One region of the Paenibacillus sp. VTT E-133280 genome, then DNA from elsewhere that is predicted to be linked to it. Evidence: predicted binding sites of a transcription regulator. Region 1 holds the regulator's gene; the other holds the start of a gene.
The links. The regulator LexA, encoded in region 1, represses DNA repair genes until DNA is damaged. The targets are predictions, from matches to a motif close to CGAACATATGTTCG.
Positions count from the first base shown of each region.

Region 2: addB (helicase-exonuclease AddAB subunit AddB) is a predicted target of LexA. The motif match lies at 3,098-3,111, and genes of this name have one in related genera.

Region 1 covers NZ_NFUX01000057.1:43,687-51,698, reverse strand. Annotated here, with positions in the region: gene CA600_RS22170 (hypothetical protein) at 1-294, shown strand, start outside; gene CA600_RS22165 (DUF5316 family protein) at 503-706, shown strand; gene CA600_RS22160 (DUF4352 domain-containing protein) at 1,099-1,596, shown strand; gene CA600_RS22155 (cupin domain-containing protein) at 1,729-2,229, shown strand; gene CA600_RS22150 (MBL fold metallo-hydrolase) at 2,226-3,008, shown strand; gene CA600_RS22145 (hypothetical protein) at 3,133-3,711, opposite strand; gene CA600_RS22140 (hypothetical protein) at 3,946-4,326, opposite strand; gene CA600_RS22135 (L,D-transpeptidase) at 4,474-4,812, opposite strand; gene lexA (transcriptional repressor LexA) at 4,984-5,610, opposite strand; gene CA600_RS22125 (LysM peptidoglycan-binding domain-containing protein) at 5,906-6,319, shown strand; gene CA600_RS22120 (DUF896 domain-containing protein) at 6,429-6,638, shown strand; gene CA600_RS22115 (hypothetical protein) at 6,688-7,215, shown strand; gene CA600_RS22110 (HAD family hydrolase) at 7,249-8,012, shown strand, end outside.
Region 2 covers NZ_NFUX01000021.1:8,801-16,812, forward strand. Annotated here, with positions in the region: gene CA600_RS11520 (energy-coupling factor transporter transmembrane component T family protein) at 1-388, shown strand, start outside; gene CA600_RS11525 (Na/Pi cotransporter family protein) at 441-1,427, opposite strand; gene CA600_RS11530 (class I SAM-dependent rRNA methyltransferase) at 1,527-2,951, shown strand; gene addB (helicase-exonuclease AddAB subunit AddB) at 3,242-6,754, shown strand; gene addA (helicase-exonuclease AddAB subunit AddA) at 6,757-8,012, shown strand, end outside.

The sequences.
Region 1 (8,012 bases):
AATCCAACATATGAAGATGGAACATCAGTGTTTGATGCAGTAAGGAATAGAGACAGAGGGACAGAATCTGCATCAGAATTCATAGCCAGTAGTAAGGAAGCATCAATTAGCTCAATTGGAATCACAAAGTTTGGACTCGGTGATACTAAAGAAACAGTTAAAAAGTCTATGGGAACACCAAGCTCTATAATCAATGATGGAGACACATGGTTTTTTGGTTCATCTATTGTTAATTTTGACAACGGAATCGTAATAGGATGGGTCGATCCTCTTAATGCCTTAAGTCTAGAATAGATCCTATCACCATACTCAATCGGGTATGGTCTTTTGTTGTGCACCAATACGAAACGGGTCAGGGATGAGTATGTGAGTCGGCTTCATGCCATCGAATGGAAAAGGAGAATACCCATACATCATTTTAACTTTTCCGATTAGTAGTGGAGAATAATGTTAGAATATCTTATATATAGATATACAATACTTTCCTGGGAGGAGCACTAATATGCGCATATTCATATATATAGGACTGGCTTTTTTTGTGATCTCTGGTATATGTGTTGGAGGATTTACGACAGGTACTCAGCAAAGAGGGAATTTTTATTCGGAATCCAAAGAAGACCGTAAAATTAAAAACAAAGTAGCGAATTGGACTGCTTTAGGAGGGATTCTCTCCTTGGTTATAGCTGGACTCTTATATTTCTTGTGATCTTTACTTCACTCAAGTTCAAGCGTGGTAAAGAGTGCAATACATGACTTTTTACAAGAACCTTTAGACCCTTGATGTCTTTGCCGTTGAGGTATTTTATATTTATAGTTCTAGTAAAATGGAATTTAATATAACAGTCACAATTATTCTTATCATCTGACATTATTTTATATTTTTCTTGCAAAGGTATATCTTTCATAGGATAATATGGGTATATTTTCCTAGCAAAAGTTGGAAATGGATATTATCTGAGAGGAAGTAGAATATTGAAAACAAAGAAACCTTTTTTTTAAAAATGGTGGTTTTGGCTTATTATTGTTTTTGTTGTAATAGGGGTGATTGGATCACAGGGGAATGATAGTGAACCTACAGTATCAAAATCAGAACCAACAGTGGCAAAGGTAGATGATACTGCAGCAACAGAGAAACCGGTCGAAACGGAAAAGCCTACCAGCAAGCCTACTGAAGAGCCAAAAGAAACGATGATAACTGAAGTTGGACAAACCATCACAACTAAGAATTTTAAGCTTACAGTTGAATCTCTTGATAAGCCTAAGGGAAACGATTATGTAAAACCATCAGAGGGTAATGAGTTTGTAGAAATCGGAATTATACTTGAGAATATTTCCAGTAAAGATTATATGGTAAGCTCCATGCTAATGTTCAATGCGTATCAAGACAGCTTCTCTATAAATGAAGATCTCATGGCTCATACTTTGGATAGTCAAATAGGAACAATGGACGGCGCTTTAGCTGCGGGAAAGAAAATTCGTGGCAAACTAGCTTACCAGCTTCCTAAGGATTGGAAAGAACTTGAAATCAATACTGATTTTACGGTTTTAAGTTTTAGTTCAGATGGAGAAATCAAAATCGTTCTTCAAAATAAATAGGATATCTCACATATAAGAGTCTCGCCAAAGCTGGCGGGGCTTTTTCATTGTTAAACCTAATAATCATTATTTACATAAAGTACCAAACCGATTATATTGAAAGAACGGCATAAAGGATGAGGGGTGTTATATTTGGCGAAGATTTTTAATGAAAATACAGTTTCGTTTAAGCAAAAGTTATCACCGATCCCTGAGTTTGCTTGGCATACGAGTGAGAGGTTAGCTGAGATCGCTAATTCTAAACATCTTGTCTTCGACATAAGATCGCTTGATCCAGATAAGTATTCCTTTCCTTATCATTTTCATAGAAACGCGGAAGAAATATTTGTGATTTTGACGGGAAAAGCGATGTTAAGAACTCCCGAGGGTTTTACTGAGGTTTCTGAAGGTGATGTGCTATTTTTTGAAATGGGACCTGAAGGAGCGCATCAACTTTATAATCATACGGATGCACCTTGCAAGTATCTTGATCTCCGAACGAACCAGGGCATAGATGTTTGCGAATATCCGGACTCAGGTAAAATTAACATTCTCCCCTATCAAGAAATTTATCAGGCAGATCAACAAGCAGACTATTATAAAGGTGAAGAGCAGGTAAGGGAGAAATGGAACGGAATGGAGGTTCATACTTGATTCAAGATCGATGGTTCACAGTCACGAAAATTGATCCACTTACTTATGCAATCAGTGAATATGGACATTGGGAAAAGGTACACTCTTTTTTGCTGTTAGGGGAAGGGAAAGCGGTGTTGATTGATACGGGATTAGGCATCGATAATATAAAAAGAATAACGGATCAGTTAACGGAGTTACCTATCGCTGTCATCACTACGCATGTGCATGCAGACCATATAGGCAGTCATGGACAATTTGAGACGATCTATGTTCATAAAGAGGATGAGGATTGGCTAATTAATGGAATACGAGGTTTGTCCCTTGCCCAGATCAGAAAAGATATGAGCCGAGATATTACTCTACCTGTTCCTGAGACGTTTGATCCTAATACGTATACGCCTTTTCAAGGGAAACCAACTGCTCTATTGCGAGAGGGAGATGTGCTTGATTTAGGCGGGCGTAGATTAGAAATTTACCACTCACCGGGTCATTCACCAGGTCATATTAGCATCTTTGATCATGCCAACAGGTATCTGTTTACAGGAGATTTGTTGTATGATGTTACGCCAATTTATGCTTTTTATCCCTCTACTAGCCCGGCAGATTTAGTGGCTTCTTTAGAAAAGATTGCGCAAATTCCAAACGTATCTCAAGTATTCGGTTCTCATAATACGTTGGGTCTAGATCCAGCTATTTTGCAAGAGGTTATGAAGGCAGTTCGTGAATTACGTGAACGAGATCTTGTCGCTCATGGTACGGGTATTCATCAGTTTAACGGATTTAGTGTGCAGTTTTAAAATAAATGTTGGCTGCAGCAAAAACGGGCCTCCCAAAAGGACCGTTTTTTGTCATTCCTTAAGATTTTCAAAATTTCTAATTTGGAAAAGTAAAGTGAAGTAATAAGGGGCGAAAGAGGTGTGTTTATTCGGATACGATCGACCTAAAGAACGCATGCAATTGCTGTACCTGGGAGTAAGCTTCTTTGTACTGATTGTCGGATTGTTGAATGGGCAATAAGCCTGGCAAGAAGGAAATGCTATACATAGGTATTTCATTGCTATTCATGTATATTTTAAGCGTAAGTTCCTCGATAACATCAGCCTCTTCGTCAGCGCTATTAAGCACATTAATATCCGCACTTGAAGCAGTTGTTTTACTGTTTTGTTGTCTTTTAGATACCTTTGAAAGGGTTAGTGCGTTAACGACAATCTCTGAACCCAATACATTTTCGAAGGAGTATAGCTTTGCTATAGCCTTTTTTCTTGTTTTCGGATCGCTGGTGCCTATAGCTATTTTTTTATAAGATTCGTTAAGCGCGATCAAGTGAGATTGATTGGGGGGAATGAATGTTTTGGTGAATATGATGTTAAAAGAGGAGATTGCGTTTAAGAGCTTAGACAGTTCAGAAGAAGTAGATAGTTTTTTCAATTCTAGAATACCGGCACTTAGCATTAAGACTACCCCTAAAATGCCAAACATGTACATCAAAAAAATCAGCATCTAACCACACCTCCAATGATCTCAGTAGAGCAAGGTTTATTGCTTATTGAAAGATATGCTTGAATCCTCTCTACTAGTATCTGTTATAATCGAAAATCGTGGGAATTTAGGAAACGACTACTGATTAGAAAAAGAGAAAGCACCCAGAGTTCTGCCGATTTTGCAAGCTAAATGCAAAATTGGGGCAACTGCTGAGTGCTTTGTTGAGAGCTTTTTAAAATAAATATGTCTAAATCATAAGAAATTGAAGGCTGTGATTTGATCGGTATAAACAATTAGCTGTTTGTATTCGATCGGAGATTCATAGCTAGCATAGGGTCTAACAGAAACATCATTAAGGACTACAAAGTTATAACTGAAATTTTTATCGGGATGTTCCGCACCTAAATAAGATATGTATTCATCTACAATGACATCATCCATTAGAGATTTTAAGTCAAAAACATCCTCTTTATTGGAGGTAGAAGGGGAGATGGTCCCTTGAATACTGCCAAATGAGGTGAGTAGATTTACTTTTTTTCCACTAGCTTGATCGTTATTTAACAATAAGCCAGAGAGTTTAACAAGTGCATCGACTTTAAAATCGACGAGGGTTCTAATTTTTGAGTTGTTCAAAACGAAACACTTCCTTTCAATTTGAAATCCTGTTAACATTATTCGACATATAACCACATAATTCCTATTAGGTCATCAAAAATACATAAATACAAACACGCCCCCTCCGTTAAGCAAAGAGTGAGGCGTGTTTATCTATGGATAGATTTAATTTCTGATCGTTACTAGTGTTCCAATTGGAACAATCGCAGCTAGTGCTAACACATCCTCATTGTACATACGAATACAACCATGGGATACTTCGTGCCCTATGGATGAGGGATCATTATTTCCATGTATCCCATAGTGAGGCTTAGATAGTCCCATCCAAAAGACCCCAAATGGACCGCCTGGATCGGGTTGTTTATTAATGATTGTGAATTCACCGAGTGGTGATTGAGTTAACATTTTACCGATTCCGACTGGGAAGCCCCTGATCACAATGTCGTTATCAAGAAGATAAAGCATACGCTGCGTCAGATCAACTATAATCCGGTAATTTGGCATTGTGCACACTCCTTTCTAATTAAGATATGAGCAGGATGCCTAAACGGTTATTCTTAAAAATGGTCATTTTAGCCTACGGGAACATATGTTCCGGATGGGAGTTAAGCTAAATGCATAGAAAAAAAGGCTGCTCCGCATTCGCGGAACAGCCTTTTTGGTAGGAGTGCATACTTAGTGGATATCTCGAAATAATCCGATAACTCTGCCGAGAATGGTCACGCGATTAAGGCGAAGAGGCTCGTACGCCGGATTCTCCGGCTGAAGACGTATATGATCACGTTCTTTATAAAAAGTCTTAACGGTTGCTTCATCTTCTTCGGTCATAGCTACAACGATATCTCCGTTATCAGCCGTTTGTTGTTGACGAACAATAACATAGTCGCCATTCATAATCCCAGCTTCGACCATACTGTCACCTTGAACCGATAACATAAATACTTTGTTATCTCCAACATAGTGTGTTGGAAGGGGAAAGTAGTCTTCAATATTCTCAGTAGCAGTGATAGGAACCCCGGCGGTAACCTTACCTACGACAGGAATTCGAGCGACGGTTTGTGCGAAATGGTGCACATTCTCAGAATCCTCTTGGCCAAGCAATTCTATCGCACGAGGCTTCGTTGGATCTCGACGGATAAGTCCCTTCTTCTCTAGCCGATCCAAATGACCGTGAACTGTGGAGCTGGAAGCAAGACCAACAGCTTCTCCAATCTCCCGGACGGAAGGAGGATAACCCTTGCTGCGGACTTCGCTACGTATAAATTCCAGGATCGCCAGCTGGCGACTTGAAATCTTTGACATTGGAATCAACCCCATATAGTAATGTTTGGGAAAATTATAACATAGAACTACCGTTCGCACAAACATAAGTTCTAACTATTATAAATATTAATTCGATAGAGTTAATAAATGGTAGTCTTGTATTGATTACATTTCCTTCATCTAAATGGTAAGAGCAGGTTCTTAGATGAATAATATGGTAAATATTGACCTCTGAAAAAAAGAGAACAATTGTTCTAAAATAGTATTGAACAAAACACATGTTCGTGTTATTATGATTTTGGAAGTGAGAACAAGTGTTTGGAGGATGATATTCATGTTAAAATACAGTACATACCGTAGCATCTACGATAAAGCCCCAGTGGTTGAATCTTTAGGACATAATCCTATTACCCGTTATTCAGCTCAGATTAAAGAAATCACAGAGTTTTTGCTTGAAGGCTTGATGCGTTTGTTCCGTAGAGATTTTGTTATTAAGCTGACATTGATCATTGTGCTCGTACTATCAGGACTTACAGTAGTGGGTAATGTATTTGCAGGATCTACTACTTTAATGAAGGATGAGAAGCGCGTAGTGGTTGAACGTGGAGATACACTTTGGAGTATTGCTCTTGAGAATAAACCTTCTGATATGAAGACGGCTGTATATATAGAAGGAATTAAAAAATCCAATGGCATAAAAGGTAGTCAGATTAATGCTGGAGATATTCTCTCTTTACCTATTTATTAATATTCTAAGAACATATTAAGAGGACATGAAGAGCTTGCAGGGAGTAAACCTTGACAAGCTCTTTTTCTCATGGCAGAGTTAGAATTAATTTATAAGGGGAGGGAAAGTTTTGAATATTGATGAGTTGGTCGCGCGTATTAACGAATTGGCACGCAAACAGAAGAGCGTAGGCCTTAATCAAGAGGAAACGGCGGAACGCGCCAAGCTTCGGGAAATTTATTTGGGGAATATCCGCAATAACTTTCGAGCACAATTGAATACGATTGAATTGGTTGATAATGATGAGCATGAACAAGGTAACAAGGGGCTTAAGCATTAACACCCTGTTCCTTTTCATAGATATTTCTGGATGACTAGGGGGAACGCATATGGCCCGTTCTTGGGAAAGAATGGTTCAACGCAACACGCAGCAAATCAACAAGCAAAGAAAGAAACAGGGGAAGGAAACGATTTACGCATCTAAATCTAAATCTCCTGGGAAGAACACCGAAACCTTTAAAGGCCGTAACATTGCATTTCCAGTAGTGTTATTAGTGCTAGGTACTATGTTTTGGATGATTGGTTCAGTGGACCAAGCCAAAGGTAATGGTATGCTTATGAACTGGTTAGGAGTCGTTTTGTACTACTTACTAGCAGCACTTCTGTTCTTCCGACGTCCGTACTTGAAGGTAGAGAATGCTAGACTATCTACTATAAAATTCAATCGCGAACGCTATCTGCCAGCTTCTGATATTGAGAAAATCATCCTCTCGCGTGGAGCAGTTGTCATTAAGCATAAAGGCAAACGCACGAAATGGATTTTTACCAGACTTATGAATCGTTATGATACAACTGCAATGGGGACTAGACTGGAAGCATTCGCAAAAGCTCACCAAATTGAAGTAATTCACGAATAGAAATTAACCAGCCATGGGAGAGGGAGACCTGTAATGCCAATTTCCGCCGTACTATTTGACCTTGATGATACACTGCTCTGGGATGATCGGAGCGTCAATGAAGCATTTCGTTCTGCATGTGAAGCCGCCGGGGATACGATTGATCCACAAGAGCTGGAAATTGCGGTGCGTAAAGAAGCCATAGGACTTTATGAATCCTACGAAACGAACCCGTTTACAAAAATGATTGGGATTAATCCGTTTGAAGCACTTTGGGGGAACTTTACTGCAGGTGAACAGCCGGAATTTCGTCAATTGGAGCAGCTTGCACCGGGATATCGTAAAGAGGCATGGCGTCGTGGTCTTGCAGCACTTGGTGTAGAGGACGAAGCTCTTGCTGGGACATTAGCAGCCAAATTCGCAGCAGAGCGTAGAAATCGGCCTTACATTTATGATGAAACGATTCAGGTGCTTGAAGAGCTGCAGGGTAAAGTGAAGCTATTGCTTCTGACCAATGGTTGCCCTGCATTGCAACAAGAAAAACTGGATGGTGTACCCGAAATCGTTCCTTTCTTTGATCACATCGTGATTTCTGGAAGCTTCGGCAAAGGAAAGCCGGATAAGGAAATTTTTCTGCATGCCCTAGAGCTTTTGGATATTTCACCTGAGCAAGGCGTTATGGTCGGAGATAAGCTTACAACGGATATTCGTGGTGGGTTGGCAACAGGTTTGACTACGGTTTGGATTAATAGAAAAGGCAAACAGCCAGATCCGGAAATTCAGCCGGATTATGAAATCAAACATCTTGGAGAGCTTCT
Region 2 (8,012 bases), on a different contig from region 1:
CCGGATTGGTGTGAATTATAAAATTGCATATTCTGTATCGCTTGCGCTGCGGTACATTCCGGATATCCAAAGAGATTATGAGAATATTTCGTTCTCCGCTCAGGCACGGGGAATAGACATCTCTCGAAAAGAAAAGCTGCCTAAACGGCTTAAAAATATTATTTCAATTCTTATGCCTTTGATTCTGACCAGCATTGAACGCATTGAGAATATTAGTACGGCTATGGAATTACGTGGCTTTGGAACACAGAATAAACGGACTTGGTACAGCAGTCGTCCTTTCTCAAGAAATGATTATATTGCTTTGATCTTATTCGCTCTGATTGCAATCACTACGACGATAATCACTTTTTATGATGGATCGCGGTTTTATAATATTTTCGATTGAAGTATAATAGTACAGTTGTGGAAAGTTTGGGTTCAGGCGTTACAGTAACTCGTTACGATAGAAGACGTTTCTCCAGTCTTGACCATACAGGCAGGTAACATAATGGCAGTGCGATTATCGAGCAGATTATATTAAAAATAGTCTGGGCATGGGCGATCTGTGAAGAGGGGCCTCCGCCGATCCAAGCAGCGGTTGCTTGCAGGGGTCCGATAAGTGGCAGGAACAGTAGTGCACCGCCAACATTGAGTGCAACATGCGACCATGCGACGAAGACGCCAGAAGACGAGCCGCCGATGGAAGCGATGACTGCCGTGAGGCAGGTGCCGACGTTGGCGCCGAGCACGATGGCTATGCCAAGCTCTGTGGGCATGGCACCCGACGCAGCTATGCTCATAGCCATGGCAATGACCGCAGCGCTGCTATGTAGCAGGGCTGTTAAGCAGGCGCCAGCGGCGATTCCCCACAAGGCACTTGTGGCCGCATGATCCAAGAACCAAAGGAATAGGCCGCTCTCCTGAAGTGTCCCGCCGATGGACTGCATAACTGCGATTCCCCATAAGACTAAGGCGAATCCTGATATAGCCAGGCTGATGAATTGCAGCGGCTCTGATATTTTCCGGCACAGTGCTGCTGCCCGTGACGTATGAGGTAACTCGCCTGCTATAACAGCTGCTGCCCACAAACTCAGCGAGGCAGCCAGCAATGGTGTAGCCATAGTATTGATCTGAAGTCCGATGAGTTCGGTGGTCAGAGTGGTGCCGATGTTGCTACCTAAGATAATGCCAAGCGTACGAGCATAGGTGAGCAGACCGGCATTTACCATGCCGATCGTTAGTACGGTTACAGCCGTGCTGCTCTGAAGCAGGGCTGACAGTACACTGCTTGCGATCAAGCCTTTGATAGGTGTAGAGGTTGCCTTATTCAGACTTGTTGTTAACAGAGGGCCTGCAAGCTTGGACAATGCTGTCTCCATTAGCTTCATGCCAGCCAGAAAGATAACCAAACCATATATAATAGGAAAAAGCAGATCACGGAACATAGGGCATACTCCTTTGAACGAGGGTTGTACACCAATATATGAAAGTAACGAGTAGGACATGTATAAAATCATTTTTAGAAAAACAGGGAGTTGAAGTCATTGGCATCGGTTAGATTAGAACGCAATCGCAAAAAAAGATTGGAACAGGGCCATCCATGGGTCTATGCAGGTGAAGTTGCATCAGTAGAAGGAAACCCGGAAGCAGGGGGATTAGTTGATGTTCTTAATCATCAAGGCCGTTTTCTGGCGGTAGGATATTACAATCCAGCGTCGCAGATTCGGGTAAGAATTGTATCGCAGGGACCTTTGGCTATCATGGACACCGCCTTTTTCGCAGAACGGTTTACGAATTGTCTGCAACATAGAGAACGTTTCCTGCCTGGGGCGGATGCTTATCGTTTGGTTTATGGTGAAGCGGACTTTTTGCCAGGTCTGATTGTGGATCGGTTCGGCGATATTCTGGTTGTGCAGCTACTTACACTCGGAATGGACAAGTGTCGTACAGAGATTGTTGAAGCACTTGTACAGGTTATGGCACCGCGTGGTATTTATGAACGCAGTGATGTTAGTGTACGTGAACTGGAAGGGCTGGAGCAGACTACAGGTGTGCTGTACGGGGAATGCCCAAGACATGTTACTGTAAGTGAAAATGATCTGAAGCTGGTAGTAGATATCGAAGAGGGCCAGAAGACCGGTTATTTCTTTGATCAGCGTGAGAATAGAGCATCCATTGCGCCTCTCATGAAAGGCTGGGGTGGACGAAGCGGAATTACACTGCAAGAAATAGAAGCAGAAGATGGCTCGTTACAAACTTTGCCGGTAAATAAGAGTGGTAAACACGTAACCTTCCCTTATTGGGATGGTGCTACAGTGCTGGAGTGCTTTTCGCATACAGGCAGCTTCACTCTGCATGCTTGCAAGTATGGCGCGAAAAAAGTAACCTGCCTTGACGTTTCCGCTCATGCTATAGAGAGTGCTAAGGTTAATGTGGAGCTAAATGGCTTTACTGATCGAGTGGAATTTGTAGTGGACGATGCTTTTGCCTACCTTCGCAATCAGGTCAAGGGGCTGGAGGAACGTTCGGAGCGGGCGACGGTTGCCAGTGGAACGGAATCAACAGTAACGACTACAAATGCTAAATCCGGAGGCAAAGCCGCCAAAACGGACACCTCCAAGCCTATGACAGCAGGTGGAGGTAGAACTTGGGATGTAGTTATCCTAGACCCTCCAGCGTTTGCGAAAACTAAAAGTGCAGTAGCAGGCGCTTGCCGTGGTTACAAGGACATCAATCTGCATGGCATGAAGCTGGTGAACGAAGGTGGATATTTGGTTACCGCAAGCTGTTCATACCATATGCAACCGGATCTATTTCTTGAGACGATTGCTGACGCAGCTAAAGATGCTGGTAAAGTACTGAGACTTGTGGAATGGCGTGCCGCAGGCAAAGACCATCCGCAGATTCTAGGTGTTAACGAAGGACACTATCTGAAGTTTGCGATTTTTGAAGTGCGGAGTAAGAAATAAGCTGGCTGTTTATATAAGTAATGGATTTTAATCCGTAAAAGGAGTCTTCGATCGAGGCCTCTTTTTACGGGTTTTTTGCTATGTTCTCAAAAGAGCTGAATTCGGGATTTACAAGATTATGATTGTAAATCATTAGAAAATACTAGCAAACGCATGTTCTGATTTGTGCAGTTATGCTATACTGAGGGGACGAGGAACGACTGAGCTTTTTCATTTGAACATTATCAAACGGTGAGTATTTCACCTTGTATCTTATACATTTTCTCCGCTACGGAAGGAGTCTATCATTTATGTCGGTAACCTTTTTACTAGGCCGATCGGGCAGTGGCAAGACAACGAAAATATGGGAGTCTATCTCAACTTCATTAGAGAAGGAGCCTCTTGGTGCGCCAATCATTATTCTTGTACCGGAACAAGGCTCCTTTGGAGCAGAACGGGGGCTTCTGACCGTAGGGAATGTGAAGGGAAGCATTCGGGCGCAGACACTGAGCTTTTCTCGGCTTGCCTATCGAGTGAAACAGGAAACTGGAGGTAGCGCTAGTCTGCCGATCAGTGAAGAAGGTAAAAAGATGTTGATTTACAAAATCATCAGTCGCCGTAAAGAGGAACTGAAGTTGTTCGGTGCCTCTGCAGACAGACCGGGTTTTGTGGAACGGCTCAATCAGCTGCATACGGAGATGAAGCGTTGCTGTTTGGCTTCCTCTGATTTAGAGGAGCAGCTATCCGCAATGCGAGGCGCTATTGCAAGAAGTCCAATTCTTGAAGGCAAGCTGGATGATTTACAGCTGGTATTCAGTGATTTAGAGAAGGAGATGTCACGCCTCTATATCGATGAAGAGGATCGTTTAGCGGAACTAGCTGAGCATATTCCTGATTCCTCTTACATTCGCGGGGCGCAGATTTGGGTAGATGGGTTCCACGGCTTTACCCCGCAGGAATTCGTAGTGCTTCGAGAATTAATGCAGCAAGCATCGAAGCTGACCGTGTCCCTTACTCTTGATCGTTCGTATCCCTATGGAGATCAATTAAATGAGCTTGAATTGTTTCACCCAACTGCGGTCACTTACATTAAACTGCGTGGAATAGCTGAAGAGCTGGGCATTGATGTGTGGGACGAGCTGCTGGAGCCAGCGGTTCTTCCGCGTTTTGAAGAAAGTCCTGTTCTTGCTCATCTCGAAAGAGGATATGACCGCCGAAAGGTCTGGATGGGTGCAGATGAACTGGCAAATGAAGCGATATCTATAGGCGCAGCAGTTTCACACAGAGCAGAGGTTGAGGGAGCACTGCGTGAAATGATTAGACTGGCGCGAGATGAAGGTGCAAAATATGGTGATATGGCCGTATTGATGCGTAATATTGGAGATTACGAGCAGCTGATTAAACCGTTGTTCCAGGATTACGGAGTCCCTTTTTTTCTGGACCAGAAGGTAAATGAGCTGCACCATCCATTGGTAGAGTTTGTACGTTCCGCATTGGATGTGGTGCGTCGACGCTGGCGCTTTGAGGATGTATTCCGCTGTGTAAAGACGGAGCTTTTGCTACCGCTGGACGGTAGTATTACGCGTGAGGATATGGATGCCTTAGAAAATTATGTGCTGGCTTGTGGGATTCAAGGGTATCGCTGGACGGATGGCCGTTCATGGAAAGGGATTCCTAGCTTGTCGCTGGAAGGCGGCAGACAGATGGATGAAGAACTGCTTGCTACAATGGAGCGATGCCGTGCTAGTATAACGGGTCCTCTATTTGCTTTTGAGAAACGGATACAGAAGAGTAAAAGCGGTCTTGAACTATGTACCGCAGTGTACAAGTTGCTGGATGAAACGGATGTTGCTCGAAAGCTGGAGAAACTTAGTGTCGGTTCTATGGAGAAGGGGCAACCCGAGAAGGCTAGAGAACATAGTCAGCTGTGGGGTGCAGTGCTTGATCTGCTAGATCAGATCGTCGAGATGATGGGCAACGAGAGACTTGAATTTGATGTGTTCACCGGAGTCCTAGAGACAGGACTTGCTGAGCTGAAGATGGGACTTGTTCCTCCCGCGCTCGATCAAGTACTGGTTGGTAACATGGATCGGACTCGACCAACGGGAGTTAAATACGCATTTTTGCTTGGATTTAATGAAGGTGTTGTGCCTGCGCAGTTTAAGGAAGATGGAATTCTCTCGGAAGGCGAACGCTCCGTGCTTGAGAACGCCGGTATGGAGCTTGCTCCTGGTGCTTCTCGTAAACTGCTGGACGAGCGGTTTTTGATCTATAATGCGCTAACGACAGGAAGTCGAAAGCTCTGGATTAGCTACGCCACTGCTGATGATGAGGGCAAGGCGCTTCTTCCCTCTGAGGTAATCCGTCATTTGCATAGAATGTTCCCAAGGGTGCAAGAGCATAGCTTGGCAGCACTTCCCCCAGTAGGACTACCAGAAGAAGTCAGGAATTCCATTCACCTCGGTTACATTGGTCATCCAGAACAAAGTCTTCGTGCATTGATTATGCAGCTTCGCCAGTGGCGCCAGGGGACGGAGATACCTGAATTATGGTGGGATGTGTATAACTGGTTCGCTGCTGATGATATTCGTAGTCTCGAATTGAAACGTCTGCTCAGTTCCTTGTTCTATCGTAACGTGGGAACGAAGCTAAAGCGTGGAACAAGCCTTAAATTGTACGGTGGATCGACACTGCGAGGCAGTGTGTCCCGGATGGAGAAGTTTGTTGCTTGCTCCTTCTCCCATTTTGCATCTTACGGACTTAGACTGAAGGAACGCCAGCTATATAAGCTGCAAGCACCTGATATTGGACAACTGTTTCATGCTGCGTTAAGTGACATGGCTGTAAGACTGAAAGAAGAGGGCCGCGGCTGGGGAAGCTTGTCTCCAGAGGAATGTCGGCGTGAGGCAAGTGAGACTGTAGAACGTTTATCACCGATGCTGCAGGGTGAAATTCTGATGAGCTCTAAACGTTACGGATACATCTCACGCAAGCTAAAAAATATTGTTGGACGTGCTTCTGTAATTCTGGGCGAGCATGCCCGCCGAGGCAGCTTTGAGCCGGTAGGGCTAGAGCTGGATTTTGGACCGGATAAGGAGTTGCCACCTTTAAGAATTACGCTGCCGAATGGCTGTGTGATGGAGGTTGTAGGACGGATCGACCGTGTAGACATGGCCCGTGGAGAGAATGGAATTCTTCTGCGAGTCATTGATTATAAATCGAGTCAAAAAGATCTCAAGCTGCACGAGGTGTACTATGGATTATCGCTACAGATGCTGACCTATCTGGATGTACTGCTAACGTATTCGGAGCAATGGCTCGGGCAACCGGCGCTTCCAGCAGGGACACTGTATTTCCATGTACATGACCCACTGTTAACCTCATCTAACGGGATGAACAAGGAACAAGCAGAACAAGAATTGCTGAAACGCTTCAAGATGAAGGGACTGCTTACAGCAGACCGCGAGGTTGTATCCCTGATGGATACGACTTTAGATAAAGGGTATTCTTCTATCGTGCCTGTAGCAGTAAAAGCTGATGGAAGTTTTTATAGTAGTGCTTCTGTAGCTACACCAGAGCAATGGGGGCACTTATTATCATCCGTTCGGGGAACGATCTCAGATATCGGGACACGCATTACGGAAGGTGATGTGGCGATTGAGCCATACCGGATTGGGCAAGAGACAGCCTGCACATTCTGTTCCTTTAGACCCGTCTGCCAGTTCGATGAAGCCGTGGAAGGCAATGGCTACAATAATCTGAGTAAGCCAGGGAAGGACGTTATCTGGGATCTGCTGTCCCGCAAAGGAGGAACTACACCGTGAGTATGAAGCCTGAAATAGAAGCGAAACCGGAAGGGAGCATATGGAGTGATGACCAGTGGCGCGCCATCGCTGAGAGCGGTGATGATATCCTCGTTGCTGCGGCGGCAGGTTCCGGTAAGACAGCGGTACTTGTAGAACGTATTATTCGCAAAATCAGCAAGGAAGAGAATGGCTTTAGCGTAGATAGATTGCTGGTAGCTACGTTTACCAAAGCTGCTGCTGCCGAGATGCGCCAGCGGATTAGGGAAGCACTAGACCGGGAGCTTGAGGAGAATGGAGAGAATGACCATTTACGCCGTCAGCTGTCGTTGCTCGGGAAAGCCTCGATTACAACACTACACTCCTTCTGTCTGGAAGTGATCCGGCGTTATTATCAGATCATTCCGATAGACCCCGGCTTCCGTATCCTGAACGAACATGAAGCAGAGATGATGCGGCAGGAGCTGCTTCAAGAGCTATTGGAGGAAAAATACGGTGAAGCAGGTGAAGATGGCGCGGATAGCATATTTGTGCAGCTTGCTGACTGGTTCAGTGGTGAACGCAGCGATGATGCGGTACATGCGCTCATACAGCGACTGCATGACTATGCCCGCAGCCATCCTTGGCCAGAGCAGTGGCTTCGGGATACCGCAGCTGATTTCTCATTACCAGACACAGATAGCTTAGGTCGAACTCCTTGGGTGCTAAGTATTCTTGAAGAAGCGAAGCTGACCCTTGAGGGTGCAGCCAGTCAGCTTATCCAAGGCAGGGAGATCGCGCTACAGCCGGGTGGTCCGGCGCCTTATGCCGAGAATTTGACGACTGACCTTGAGATGGTAAGTGCATTGCAGGAGGCTGTGAATGAACGGCCATGGGCAGAATTATATGATATTTTCATGGAAGTATACTTTGGAAAATTGAAAGCTTGTAAGAAGGATTCGACAGATCCTGGACTGCAGGAAATGGTTAAAGAACTGCGCGATAGTGTGAAGAAGAGTGTTTTAGATCTTCAGAAGGCGCTGTTTGGCCGTCCAGCAGATGTTTTTTTGAGAGAACTGAACGAGGCGGCTCCGCTTATGGCAGAGCTTGCGGAGACGGTGATAGCGTTCGGTGAACGTTATCGAATGGAAAAAGCAGGACGGGGTCTCGTCGACTTTAGTGATTTGGAGCATTATTGTCTGCAAATTTTGCGCCATCCTGATTCTCTACCAGGCCTTTCCATGCCTTCTGATGCAGCGATGGAGTACCGCGCCCAATTCGATGAGGTTCTGCTAGATGA